2 regions of the Rossellomorea marisflavi genome follow, and region 1 is predicted to be linked to the other one. Evidence: riboswitches for the same ligand, from Rfam matches in the RefSeq annotation. Region 1 holds a riboswitch; the other holds the start of a gene.
What was found. Region 1 has a riboswitch for S-adenosylmethionine ahead of fbpA (Fur-regulated basic protein FbpA). Riboswitches for the same ligand answer to the same signal wherever they lie in the genome.

Region 1 (6,372 bases):
AGCAAAGGATCGCTGTCGAAGCCATCACAGAAAGCTTGAAAAAAGATAAGAGGGTGAAAAGTATTTTTTTGAAGGGATCGATGGGGAGGGGAGAGGAAGATGAGTTCTCCGATGTGGACCTTTATTGCCTTGTCGAGGAAGGGGATCTGGAGTCTTTCGTCCAGGACCGGATTCGACATTTGGAAGCCTATGGGAAACTCCTGTTCCATGATGACTTGTTCATCATCGCACCACAGATCATCGCGGTTTATGAGGATTTGCTTCATGTCGATCTCTTCACGGTTACGGAAAAGACATTCAAGCAGAAAGATTATTTCAAGGTCATTTATGATCCTGAAGACAGATTGAGCCCATTCGCGAGAAGTCAAAACCTTTTATTATCCGATGCCGAATTCAATGAATTCGCTGGTGACACCGGGTGGTTCCTCTTTCAATACCTCAAAGCCATGCGAAGGGGAAATGATCTGTGGGCAGCAGAAATGCTTCAGCACACAATGAGGAATTTCTCCAGTGTCCTTTTGCAACGATACAAGCCAGAGAGGGCACAGCTTGGCTATAAAACCCTTGAAGCGAGTCTTCCAGGCCAACTTGTCGGGAATGTGAAAGAAATCATGGGACTCATAGGACCCTTCACTCATCAACAGGCTGCCAGTGAAATGGTGCGGTTGATTGAAGCTGAGAGGGGATGGATCAGGTCAAAGTGGAAAGACGAACAAGGAAACAGACTGTTGGATACCATGCTCAGTACATTGGAAGGCGAAATAAAGTAGGAAGTCGGATACATAATCCCTTCGTCCCTGCAAATCCTAAAGGCAGGAGGGATGTTCTTGAAGTATGTTTCAGCATTTCTATTAAAACTGGTCGTCACATTCCTGATTCTCTACACGGTTTTGGCAGGGGTCACAGGTCTATCGATGGGTTCCATCATTGCGTTGACTGGTGTGCTCGTTCTGATCGGTTATTTACTTGGTGATTTGTATCTCCTGCCAAGGACCACGAACGGTTGGGCGGTGCTTGCAGACTTCGGGTTGAGCTCGATTGTGGTTTATTTTCTCAGTTCGGCCATGGTGGCTGGTTCTCAGACCTTTCTTGTAAGGTCTTTTGTGGCAGCAGTGGCTGTAAGCTCATTTGAGTGGTTTTTTCACCATCATCTTAGGAAAAATGTTTTTTTGCCTGATTCCTCTGCACCCGTTTACCGGCAGGATTATCAAACTGAGGCATCAGAAGAGTTTCAACCTGACCTCGATCGGGACGAAAGGTAAAAGGACGGTATGCCCCCATACCGTCCTTTTGCATGTTTCAGCGTGAGTCGCCTTGATTGAATGTCTTCGAGAACTGTTTTACTACAGCGTGTACCTCATGTGTTTTTTCATCTTTTAATAATGGCGTGATCCTGGGGAGGAAAGAGAGTGCGTCTTCTTCTGAGAAGGTTCCTTCTTGTTGCTTTTTGAAGTTCTCCATTAGAATTAGTTTTGCCTCTTCTTCCTTGCCATCTTGAACGCGTTGTAAAATGAAAGATAAAAATTTTTCTTGCCCTTGTGAATCCATTACACGTCCTCCTTGAGTACATGATTTGATAAGCCTTTTTATTGTACCACCTTCATTGCCCATAAAAGCGGAAAATATAATTAGTAGTTGTAAAGTCGAGGATTTCCACTATAATTAGTACCAGGTATTAAAACTAGATGATGGGGTGATCTCATGTACTCATTTCTCGCCAATCTGGCAAAATTGATTTTTGGAAAAGTGGAAATCCGCAATGCCCATCTCCTTCCAAAAGATGGAGGCTACATTGTGACCTGTTCACACAAAACATGGCTTGATGTCGTCGCCCTTGGCTTCAGTATGCCCGGACCCGTACACTTTATGGCAAAGAAGGAACTATTCGACCGGAGAATCCCCGCCTTTATTTTACATAAGATTCACGCCTTTCCTGTGAACCGTGAGAACCCTTCTCCTTCAAGTATCAAAAAGCCTGTTAAACTACTTAGGGGAGGGGCAATCGTAGGAGTCTTCCCTGGAGGGACCCGTTCAGATGAGGATGTCGAAGCGAAACGTGGAGCCATTACGATAGCAAACCTCTCCCGGATGCCCATTGTACCGGCAGCCTATCACGGGCCGACATCGTTTAAAGAATTATTGCGCAACCGTCATAAAGCCGTTATCGTCATCGGCCAACCATACACCGTACGTGCAAAGGACAAGGAACAAATGACAGCAGAGACAAAGGTGTTATCAGGGAAAATCAATGAGTTGATCAAAGAAGCTCAAAAAATAAGCTGAAAGCTGTCCGTACAGATTTGACAATAGATCTGTACGGACAGCTTTTTATTTTGAAAAGGATTCATACCATATTTTCATTTGATTAGGTATGAATCCTTTTCCATGGCAGAAACTAACCAAAGAATGAAGCAGGGAGGGGATCTTATGAGGCGGTTGAATAATGCAGGTGAACAAGGGAATCTTGCGTACGTCAGCATATTCGGTACCACTCAGATTCATTTGAGGAACCCCATGATTGTTGCGCTCTGGTCCATGGCCTTTCCAGGATTCGGTCATCTTCTGCTTTCAAAATACCTCAGAGGTTTCGCCCTGGTGATATGGGAGATCTATATCAACCAGACCATTCACTTGAATACAGCCATGGTTTACACGTTCATGGGTGATATCGACGCAGCAAAAAGCGTTCTCGATATCCAGTTCATGCATTTATACATTCCGGTGTACTTGTTTGCCATATGGGATAGCCACAGAACCGCCGTCGACCTGAATAAAGTTTATTTAAGCCATAAAGGAAACAAGTCGACCGTCAACAGGAGGCTCGTGATTCGACCGCTTGAAATCAACTATCTTGATAAGAGATGCCCTGTTTCAGCTTTTTTTTGGTCCATGGCCGTACCGAGTGTTGGACATTTTTATAATCACCGGATCATATCGGGGCTTTTCACGCTTGTGACCACTGTTATTTATGTCTATAATTCCCATATATTGGAAGGGATTCATTATCTTATCTTAGGAAGATTGGAAACCTCTGTGAACGTACTCGATAAACAATGGTTATTGTACATGCCATCCTTTTACTTTTTCACTATTTATGACGCGTATGTGGGGGTCGTAGAGAATAATAAACTTTTTGACAGGGAACAGTCTGCCCTTTTAAAAGAGTATTACCAAAAAGGATCCTTGTTGATTGGCAAAGGATGGAGGGTTAGATAGTGCAAATCATCGCATCGTTCAATCATTCTTCCTACATCGAAATGACCATCGTCAAGCTTGAAGAGAAGGGGGTGGATGATCTATATGCCATTCCACTTGAAAGCAGGCAGAGAGAAACAAGGCTCTTTGACTCCATTCATTATTCAGATGGTCATTCCCTTCTCAATAAAGGCATGTTCCTTGCCGTGATCTTTTCGGTTATTGCCACAAGTCGTGGGTTTACTTTGGAATGGGGGCCGATCTATTGGGGGTTGATCGGGGCAGGGAGCGGATTGGTCCTTGGTTTCCTCATCGACTTGTTCCTGGTGAAGATCAAAGAGAGGAATCAGATTTTGGCAGATCATCATCAACCATCTGAAATCATCCTCATTATTAACTGTAGGTCAAAGGATGAAGAATGGGTGACCAGGACGCTATGGGAACATCATGCATTGGGGATTGCCGCGGTCGGAAAAGAGTGAAAGACGGACCAAACGATAAAAAACCATTCAATGCCTCATCATTGAATGGTTCAACCTTACTTTATGTGGAAGACATCGTCGGTCTAAACGGTTACTTTGTTGCAATTGATCCAATGGATGGAGCCCGACTCCGTATGTGGATGGCATTCTTTTTTTACGCTTCTAAACTCTTCTTCCAATTCTTCGAGGGTCAATTCGAACAGCTGTCTTTCTCCTTTTTTGTACACTTTGTGCACGATCAACTTATTGATCAATTCATTCCTTCTTTGCGTGGTTTCCATCATACTCACTCCTCATGAATGGTTGGGAAGAGGATATAAAAATCCCTCTTCAGGATAAGAAGAAGGATTGCCCGGACTCTTCGACTCATCTTTCAAGCACCTGCTTGTGGAATTAGCACAGTATCCCGATTTGGAACCTGTTGCTGAGGCTTCATAGGGCCATTCCCTCTGCCTCTCTTGATAAGCGTTATATGAAATATAGTATAAACCAAGTATACCAAGTTGTCAACTTGGTTTAATGTGCGATTTCAGACACACAAAATGAAGTGAATCACTCGTATAACCCGGTCAATCATGGTACCGTATGTATAGAATGAATAAAGCGGTTTGGAGTGAACGAGATGAAGACAGTGGCAGTTGTGGGTGGAGGTATCACCGGCCTTACGACACTATACTACCTTCAGGAATACTTGAAAGGTGAGGACGTAAGACTGATATTGATTGAGGGAGAAGATATGCTTGGAGGTAAAATCCAGTCGATCTCTTCGGATCCCTTCATCATGGAAGTCGGTGCCGATTCAATTGTGTCAAGACACCCGGGGGTCCTCGAGCTTATCGGGGAATTAGGGCTCATGGATGAACTTGTATATAACGAAACGGGTACATCGTTCATCTACACGCAGGACACACTACATAAGATTCCAACAGATTCAGTGTTTGGAATTCCCATGACGAGAACTTCCCTGATGGAGAGTACGCTGATTTCCGACGCGGGAAAAAGGGCTGCACTACTGGATTATGAAACGGAGAATGACACGTTCACAAAGGAAGATTCCATAGGGGATTTCCTGGAGTTTTTCTTAGGAAAAGAGCTCGTACAAAACCAGATTGCACCTGTTCTATCAGGGGTATATTCAGGGGACTTGCATACACTGAGCATGTCTTCCACACTGCCATACTTATTAGATTATAAGAATGCTTATGGCAGTATCATGAAGGGGCTATGGATCAACCGTGAAAAACATCAGGGGAAATCCAACAAGAAATTTGTTTCGTTTAAAACCGGATTATCAGCCATCATCAATCGGCTGGATGAATGCACGCCGAACGCAGAAAAATACAAGGGGATCGGCCTCGAGAGCCTGAAAAAATCGGGTCGTATGTATTCATTGGAACTCACCAATGGTGAAACCATATCCGCGGATGCAACCGTCCTTGCCATTCCACACAATCGTGCAAGGGGAGTTCTCAACCACCCGGAACTGAATGAAGGCTTTTCCCTTCTTAAAACGAAATCGTTAAAAAGCATTTACCTTGGATTCGACTTTCCTGATACCGTATTGCCTGCAGATGGTACAGGGTTCATCGTCGCAAAAGAACAAGGTGGAGTGAAAAGCGACGCCTGCACGTGGACAAGCAGAAAATGGAAACACACGTCTGTTGATAGTCAGCTCCTCGTCAGGCTTTTCTATAAGGATTCCAATCCCCACTGGGCAGAAATTAAACATCTCACCCAGGAAGAGTTGCTTCACACAGCTCTTAGGGATATAGAAGCGACGATGGGACTCAAAGGGGTACAGCCTATTCGAAAAGAAGTAACAGACTGGTCCGGCCTGATGCCCAATTACAACCTGGAACATGCACAATCAGTAAGACAATTGGAATCAAGCCTGGCTGTTGAATTCCCCGGGGTCATGTTAGCGGGTGCTTCCTATTACGGTGTGGGCATTGGTGCCTGCATTCAAAATGGAAAGAAGACAGCAGAGCAGCTGTCTTCACGACTTCGTTGAGCGGTGCGAGGTCATGCTCCTGAACAACAGGGAGGCCAGGCCGATCACCATTAGTAGCACCATGCTCAGATAGAATCCGTATCTGCTCTCCTTCAATGTGAACGTTCCGCTGATGGCCAACACCAAGATTCCCAGTGCAACGAGGCTCACTCCGTTCCTCATGACGTCCCTGTCAAGAAGCTTGAAGGAAGAAAGCAGAATGAATGCCCAATTACAAAGCAACAGGATACCGGCGGCCGTGATGAATGCTTCAAAAATGATTCCCGGCAATAGTTGAGAAGCGATGATGGCACACGCCATGCCGGCAATGGCTAGTAAAAGCGATGGAAGAGGGATATCCCTTTTCCATCTTTTTTTGAAGATTGCAGGGGCTTCACCTTCATCCGCCATAGACCGTAGGAGTCGGGTGACGCTGAATAACGCTGCAGCCAATGCGGATAAACCGGCAAACAGAATCACGCCGTTAAAACATGATGCGACAATCGGAACATTCCCCTGATTCAGGACAGATATGAAGGGGCTTTCCTCACTGGAAAAGTGTTTGGGCGCCTGCAGATTCATTGTGATCCAAAGTGCCAATACATACAATGAGCCAAGGCACATGATCAGTACCCTTCCACTTTTAAGTATATCTTTAGTATTGGAGAGCCTAGAAGCCATCAGACCGATGACTTCGATGCCGGC
Region 2 (6,372 bases), 1.2 Mb from region 1:
TTAAAATGCAAAAAAAGAGAGTCCGAAGACCCCCCTTTCATTTAATGCTTCAGTTCATTCAGATCATGCATGGATTGCTGAACAAGCGTGACCGCCTGGCTCATGGCTGCACCGCCTCCGAATGCAGCAGTCACTCCCACGGCTTCAAGGATTTCCTCTTCCGTACATCCTTGATCGAGACAACCCTTTGTGTGGTAGATGATGCAGTACTCATCTTGAGAATACAAACTGATGCCAAGGGCGATCAGCTGCTTCTCTTTCTTTGATAATACCCCTTCACGGAAACAATGCTCCGTGAAGGCATTGTATTGCTGTGCCAGCTCCGGCATTTTTTCAGTGAAGATCCCAAGCCCCGTCTTATAATCGAGCAGGGCCGCTTCCGTCGTATTTCTAGGCTCTACCTGCATTCACTTTCAGCTCCATTCTAATTCGAGTGATCGAAAATAGTATGAGCTTATTGCAAAAAGATTATGTTTGGTATTTATTCTTTGACCGGCACCACGGAACCTTTCCACTCTTTATTGATGAAGTCCTGAATTTCATCAGACTGAAGCACCTTCACAAGCTCCTTGATTTCTTTTTTGTCTTCATCACCTTTTTTGACCGCGATGATGTTCACATACGGTGATTCCTTGTCTTCAATGGCAATGGAATCCTTGACCGGATCCAGTCCGCTATCGATGGCATAGTTGGAGTTGATGACGACTGCATCGCCTTCTTCATTATTGTAAAGCTGAGTAAGAAGGGCCGGCTCGTATTCGTAGTCGAATTTCAATTTTTTAGGGTTTTCAGCGATATCATCCAATGTCGCCTGGGTTTTATCAATACCATCCTTCAATTTGATCAGACCGTTTGCTTCAAGCAAAGTCAGGATCCTTCCGTGCTCTGCCACGGAGTTACTGAATAGAATGGTTCCGCCTTCCGGGATATCTTTAAGGGATTGGTGCTTCTTGGAATATACCGCCATCGGTTCGATGTGAATTCCTCCGGCACTGACGAAGTCATAACCATGTTCCTTCTTTTGCCCTTCTAGATAAGGGATGTGTTGGAAGTAGTTCGCATCAAGATCTCCGCTCTCGAGATCCTTATTTGGCAGGACATAATCCTGATACGTTTCGATCTTGAGATCGATCCCTTCTTTTTCAAGGATCGGTTTTGCTTCCTCAAGGATTTCAGCGTGAGGAACATTGGATGCTCCGACCACAAGTTCCTTTGAGTCGCCTGAGCTACCGTTGCTCCCGCCGGTTCCGCATGCTGCCAATCCTATGATACTCGCTGCTGCAATCGTTCCCACTAACCATTTTTTCATCTGAATTCTCTCCTTTTATCGTTTATCTATTTTATTGGTGAAATAATCACCGACAAGCTGAATGATGAATACAAGAACCAGGATCATGATTGTCGCTGCCAAGGTGACATCGGTTCTGCTGCGCTGGAATCCATCCAGGAATGCCAGATTCCCGAGACCACCAGCCCCGATGACGCCTGCCATTGCGGTATAACCGACCAATGCGATGGCCGTCACGGTGATTCCCGAGATGAGAGCCGGCATGGATTCTGGGAGAAGGACCTTCATGATGATGGTACTCGTCTTGGACCCCATGGCTTTCGCTGCTTCGATGACCCCTTTATTGACTTCGCGGAGGGCGATTTCCACCATCCGGGCATAAAACGGGGCTGCACCGATGATCAGGGCTGGCAAGGCCGCGTTGGCCCCCCGGATCGTCCCGATCAATACCTTCGTAAAGGGAATCAGTAACACAATCAGAATGATAAAAGGGATGGACCTGAATATATTGACTGCCGCATTGGTAATCGTATAAGCCGCCTTGTTCTCCCAAATGTTCCCCTTCGATGTAAGGAACAAGAGGATTCCAAGGGCAAGACCGAGGAAAAAGGTCAAAATGACCGACATCCCCGTCATGTATAAGGTTTCAAGTGTTGCCTCCCACATTTTCTCCCAATCGACATTCGGAAAGACTTTTTCAATCATCTCTCCATCACCTCCACCTTCACTTGATTTTCAGCAAAAGCGACGGCCTGATCCACAATCAATGGATCTCCGGTCAGCTGGATGAACAACGTTCCGAAGGCCCCTTTTTGTGTTTGGGATATCTGCCCTTGAAGGATATTCACTTCAATATCGAACCGGCGGATCAGCGCTGTGATGAGAGGCTGATCTGTGCTTTCTCCTACAAAAGTAAGCTTCAGCACCTTCCCATCCTGACAATGTTCCAAGACATCATCCGATTCCTGTTGCTGAGAAACTTCTTTTACAAAACGCTTCGTCACTTCTTCCCTAGGGTTCCGGAACACGTCAAGTACGTCCCCTTCTTCGACGACTTTACCTGAATCCATGACCGCTACCCTGTGACAAATCTTGCGGATGACATGCATCTCGTGGGTGATCAACACAATCGTTAATCCAAGACGATCATTGATATCCACTAAGAGGTCGAGGATGCTGTCTGTGGTCTGTGGATCAAGGGCGGAAGTCGCCTCATCGCATAGCAGCACTTTCGGATCATTCGCCAATGCCCTTGCAATGCCGACCCGCTGCTTTTGACCTCCACTCAATTGCGAAGGATATGAATCGCCTCGGCCTTCAAGCCCGACCAGGTTAAGGAGTTCATTTGCTTTTTTGATCCTCTCTTTTTTCGATACACCTGCAATTTCAAGGGGGAACTGGATGTTTTCCAGGACCGTCCTCGACCAAAGGAGGTTAAAGTGCTGGAAGATCATCCCCATGGACTGCCTTGCTTCCCTGAGGGCCCTCCCTTTTGCCTCTGAAATCAGCTGCCCGTTCACATCGACGGCTCCATCAGTAGGGACCTCAAGCCCGTTTAACATCCGGATCAACGTGCTCTTTCCGGCTCCACTGTATCCGATCACACCGAAGATTTCTCCATCGTTGATGGTCATATCCACCCCATCGACGGCTGAAACCGTTCCGTTTTTCGTTTGAAAGATTTTTTTTACATCAGAAATCGTAATCATGTTGCATCCACCTCACCATCAGTAAAACCACCGGTTTACTAGGAATTATATCCAAATGACGTTTGCTGTTAAATCATCGAACGTCATTTGGAAAATAAAAATGCCTTTCTGCGATAAGCAGAAAGGCATACTATTTCAATAGTAGACTTTCTCTCATCTGTCGAAGCCTTCGCTTCGAGTGAATTGGCACCGTGTCAATTTTCATTGACGGTTGCCGGGTTTCATCGGGCACTTCCCTCCACCACTCTTAATAAGAGATAAACGTTATTTAATTATTCATACTAAATACTCAGAAATTTGTTACTAAAGTGATACTATCACCGAATAAACATGGTGTCAATTCATTTTTGCACATTATACGCTCACTGGTTCAACGATGTGAAAACGGGTCAACCAAAGCACGGATTCAGCAAACAACAAATGCCGGTAGCCCCCACGGACTAGGACATCCTTTTTATCAACAAGGGAAGTCAATCGCTCATTCCCTGCAAATAAAGAAAGCAACTGCCGTTCATGTCCAGCCGTTATCCTCAGGTGGGGCTCAGGATGGGGATTGGGAAGTACGGAACATCCCTTATTTGATATAGACAGACTGTACCCGCTTGAGCCACTTTGGAAGTGTAGGACGAACGGTGTGTCTGGAAATAATAATTGTAAGTGATACCTGGTCTCGCATTGATCTACTATTTTCTCTAAATACTCTCTCATGCAACCCCTCCAGTATCTCGGATACTTAACTAATTCCACTACTGGATTGTTTATCCTCCCGTACTTTCTCGACAGATTGTGGACGGACTGTCGAAGGAAGGGCCCAATAGACAATATATTGGCGGGTTCGTTTCATTTCCCGAGAAATATGTCCCGGTGTGTAGAAAAGTCGTAGTGGTTTTCGTGAAAATCTATCTATTTCTTGTGCTATTCGAGCATAAAAAAAGGCCTTTTTGGCCCCTTCACGCTACCTTTTTCAATGCTTCATACAGAAACGGTACAGACTGGAACGCATAGATCCGGTCGACCTCGACTCCATCTTTGAACAGGAGGAGGCAAGGAACGCTCTCGATTGCATACTCAGTTGCGAAATCCGCCATGTAATTAAGATTTGCCTTTGCAAAAACAAACGGTTGGGGCAGATTTTCTACGATCTCGATCATCCTCCCTGCAACCTGACAGGTCCCACACATGGGTGTATACAAATAGAGGGCAAGCAGTCTTTCATTCTTTCGAATCGTTTGCAGCGCTTCATGGCTGTTCAACTCTTTCAAATCTAATTCATCCTTTTTCCAAGATATTGTTGGTGGACATCAATATTGGCTCCGATCAAAACGGAAGCGAGGTGATATTCCGGGGCAGCAGCCACTTCCTTGTACATCCTGTCGATATACAGGTGGCCTGCTTCCGGGAACTCCCGCTTGAATTGCTTGCGGAGTTTTTCACCGGCTTCGTCGGCATCCACAAGGATGTATACGTCCCTGTCGATTAATGAATCAATCAGTTCGTCCATTTTAGTCAGACTGATCGTACCATTGGTACAAATGATTTCCACGGGCTCACTGATGATATCTTTGACCTTTCGTTTATCGGATGTGCCTTCTACGATCAGGACTTTTTCATCCACGACTTCCATGACAATCACCTTGACTTTCAGTGAAGTAGTAAAAGATTATTAATGGTCCACTTATTATCTCTATTTTCTCATGTCAGTGGTATTTTGCAAAGGATTTGATCCTAAAGAACACCGGGGGGGAATCCCCCGATGTCATGTTAACACCATCCACCTTCATCGCAATCCGTATAGCGGGCGTCATGCCCTTCTGATGAGGTATAGCTCTGGTAGATTTTATTTTCTTTCGCCTTGAAATTCGGCTGCATGCTGATCCCCTCCAACGAAAGGGGGACTTTCCCGATTGATTGGTTATCAAGGAATAGCTCAATGGAGCCATCCTTCACTTTTCCGATGACACGATCGGTCACATCGGCCTGTTTAGGTGTGAGCATGACCATCATCCTTTCATTAAAGGTTGAATTTATCTTGCCCTTGAGAATAAAAAAACACCTTGAGAATTTATCCCAAGGTGTTCCTGTTTTAGCCTTCGTTGATCATTTTATCGTATTCTTCAGATGTCATCAGTTTGTCCACTTCACCAGCGTCTGAAGGTTCCACAACAACCATCCATGCTTTCTCGTATGGAGATTCGTTGACGAATTCAGGGCTGTCAGACAGGTCTTCGTTCACTTCGACCACTTTTCCTGATACAGGAGCGTAAAGTTCAGAAACGGTCTTGACCGATTCAACGCTTCCGAAAGGCTCGTTCGCTTTGACTTCATCGCCGACTTCCGGCAGCTCGACAAAGACGATGTCACCAAGTTCTGATTGTGCGAATGCTGTGATCCCGATTCGGACGTTGCCGCCTTCGGACTTTACCCATTCATGTTCTTCTGAATAACGCAGTTCTTTCGGTGTGCTCATCTTTATCCCTCCACATGCTAGTTATACAAACTAATATTGACACATTCTTTAAGAGAAAAGCAAGGAAGTCTTGCACAAATATTCTGCTGCTTCCATTACTTCCAAGTCTCTTCAAACGTTTCTTCCTTGAAGCCCAAGGTTACCTTTTGACCATCGGTCGTGAGGGGGCGCTTGATCAGCATCCCATCTGAAGCCAGTAGTTCGAGGAGTTCATCTTCTGAGGCGGTATTGACCTTGTCTTTCAAGCCCAGTTCCCGGTATTTCATGCCGCTTGTATTGAAGAATTTTTTCAGGGGCAGTCCGCTTTTTTCATAAAGATCTTTCAGCGTCTCCTTGGACGGTGGCTCCTCGACAATATGTATTTCGTTGAAATCAACCTCTTCTTGTTCAAGCCATTTTTTCGCCTTGCGGCACGTCCCGCATTTAGGGTAGGAATAGAATGTGATTGCCATTGTTTTCACCACCTTTCATTTGAGTGCTTTCTTCATCATTATATCCGTTTTTGTGCTTGGCGAACAATACCGGCTGTCGATTGTTGTAGAGAATGATTTGACGCTGTCGTATGTTCCATTAAAAAAGCCCAATCTGCTGCTATGCGCAACCTCCAGGAATCACATAGGCGGAAAGAGGGCGATCGGTAAGCAGGATCTGCATGAATCAACATTCTGTTCTGCATATCGGGACTCCTATAGAGCTCCCACTCTTATGCTTCCATTAAAAAGGGGCTGCATGCAGGCAGCCCCTTTCTTCTTACACGATATATTTTTCAGCGTCGATCAGTTTCACGGATGCATCGCGTTTGAGGGCGATGACGTTGACCGGTGTATGGCGGGTGAATTTTTTCAGGGCCGACAGCATGATGCGGAGCGTGTCACCTGATTCCGTAGCCACCAATGTTTCTTTGGCAT

Region 2: another riboswitch for S-adenosylmethionine. It lies ahead of K6T23_RS17350 (methionine ABC transporter ATP-binding protein); the one in region 1 lies ahead of fbpA (Fur-regulated basic protein FbpA).

The regions. Positions count from the first base shown of each region.
Region 1 is NZ_CP081870.1:2,113,063-2,119,434, forward strand. Features, by position in the region: gene K6T23_RS11060 (aminoglycoside 6-adenylyltransferase) at 1-770, shown strand, start outside; gene K6T23_RS11065 (DUF2512 family protein) at 828-1,262, shown strand; gene K6T23_RS11070 (hypothetical protein) at 1,300-1,548, opposite strand; gene K6T23_RS11075 (lysophospholipid acyltransferase family protein) at 1,702-2,283, shown strand; gene K6T23_RS11080 (hypothetical protein) at 2,428-3,216, shown strand; gene K6T23_RS11085 (hypothetical protein) at 3,216-3,677, shown strand; gene fbpA (Fur-regulated basic protein FbpA) at 3,761-3,961, opposite strand; SAM riboswitch class I at 4,041-4,145, opposite strand; gene hemG (protoporphyrinogen oxidase) at 4,300-5,688, shown strand; gene K6T23_RS11100 (amino acid permease) at 5,674-6,372, opposite strand, start outside.
Region 2 is NZ_CP081870.1:3,313,121-3,319,492, forward strand. Features, by position in the region: gene K6T23_RS17335 (carboxymuconolactone decarboxylase family protein) at 42-407, opposite strand; gene K6T23_RS17340 (MetQ/NlpA family ABC transporter substrate-binding protein) at 482-1,309, opposite strand; gene K6T23_RS17345 (methionine ABC transporter permease) at 1,325-1,993, opposite strand; gene K6T23_RS17350 (methionine ABC transporter ATP-binding protein) at 1,990-2,997, opposite strand; SAM riboswitch class I at 3,148-3,254, opposite strand; gene K6T23_RS17355 (thioredoxin family protein) at 3,948-4,259, opposite strand; gene K6T23_RS17360 (toprim domain-containing protein) at 4,262-4,621, opposite strand; gene K6T23_RS17365 (YusG family protein) at 4,759-4,992, opposite strand; gene gcvH (glycine cleavage system protein GcvH) at 5,081-5,464, opposite strand; gene K6T23_RS17375 (arsenate reductase family protein) at 5,560-5,916, opposite strand; gene K6T23_RS17380 (acyl-CoA dehydrogenase FadE) at 6,215-6,372, opposite strand, start outside.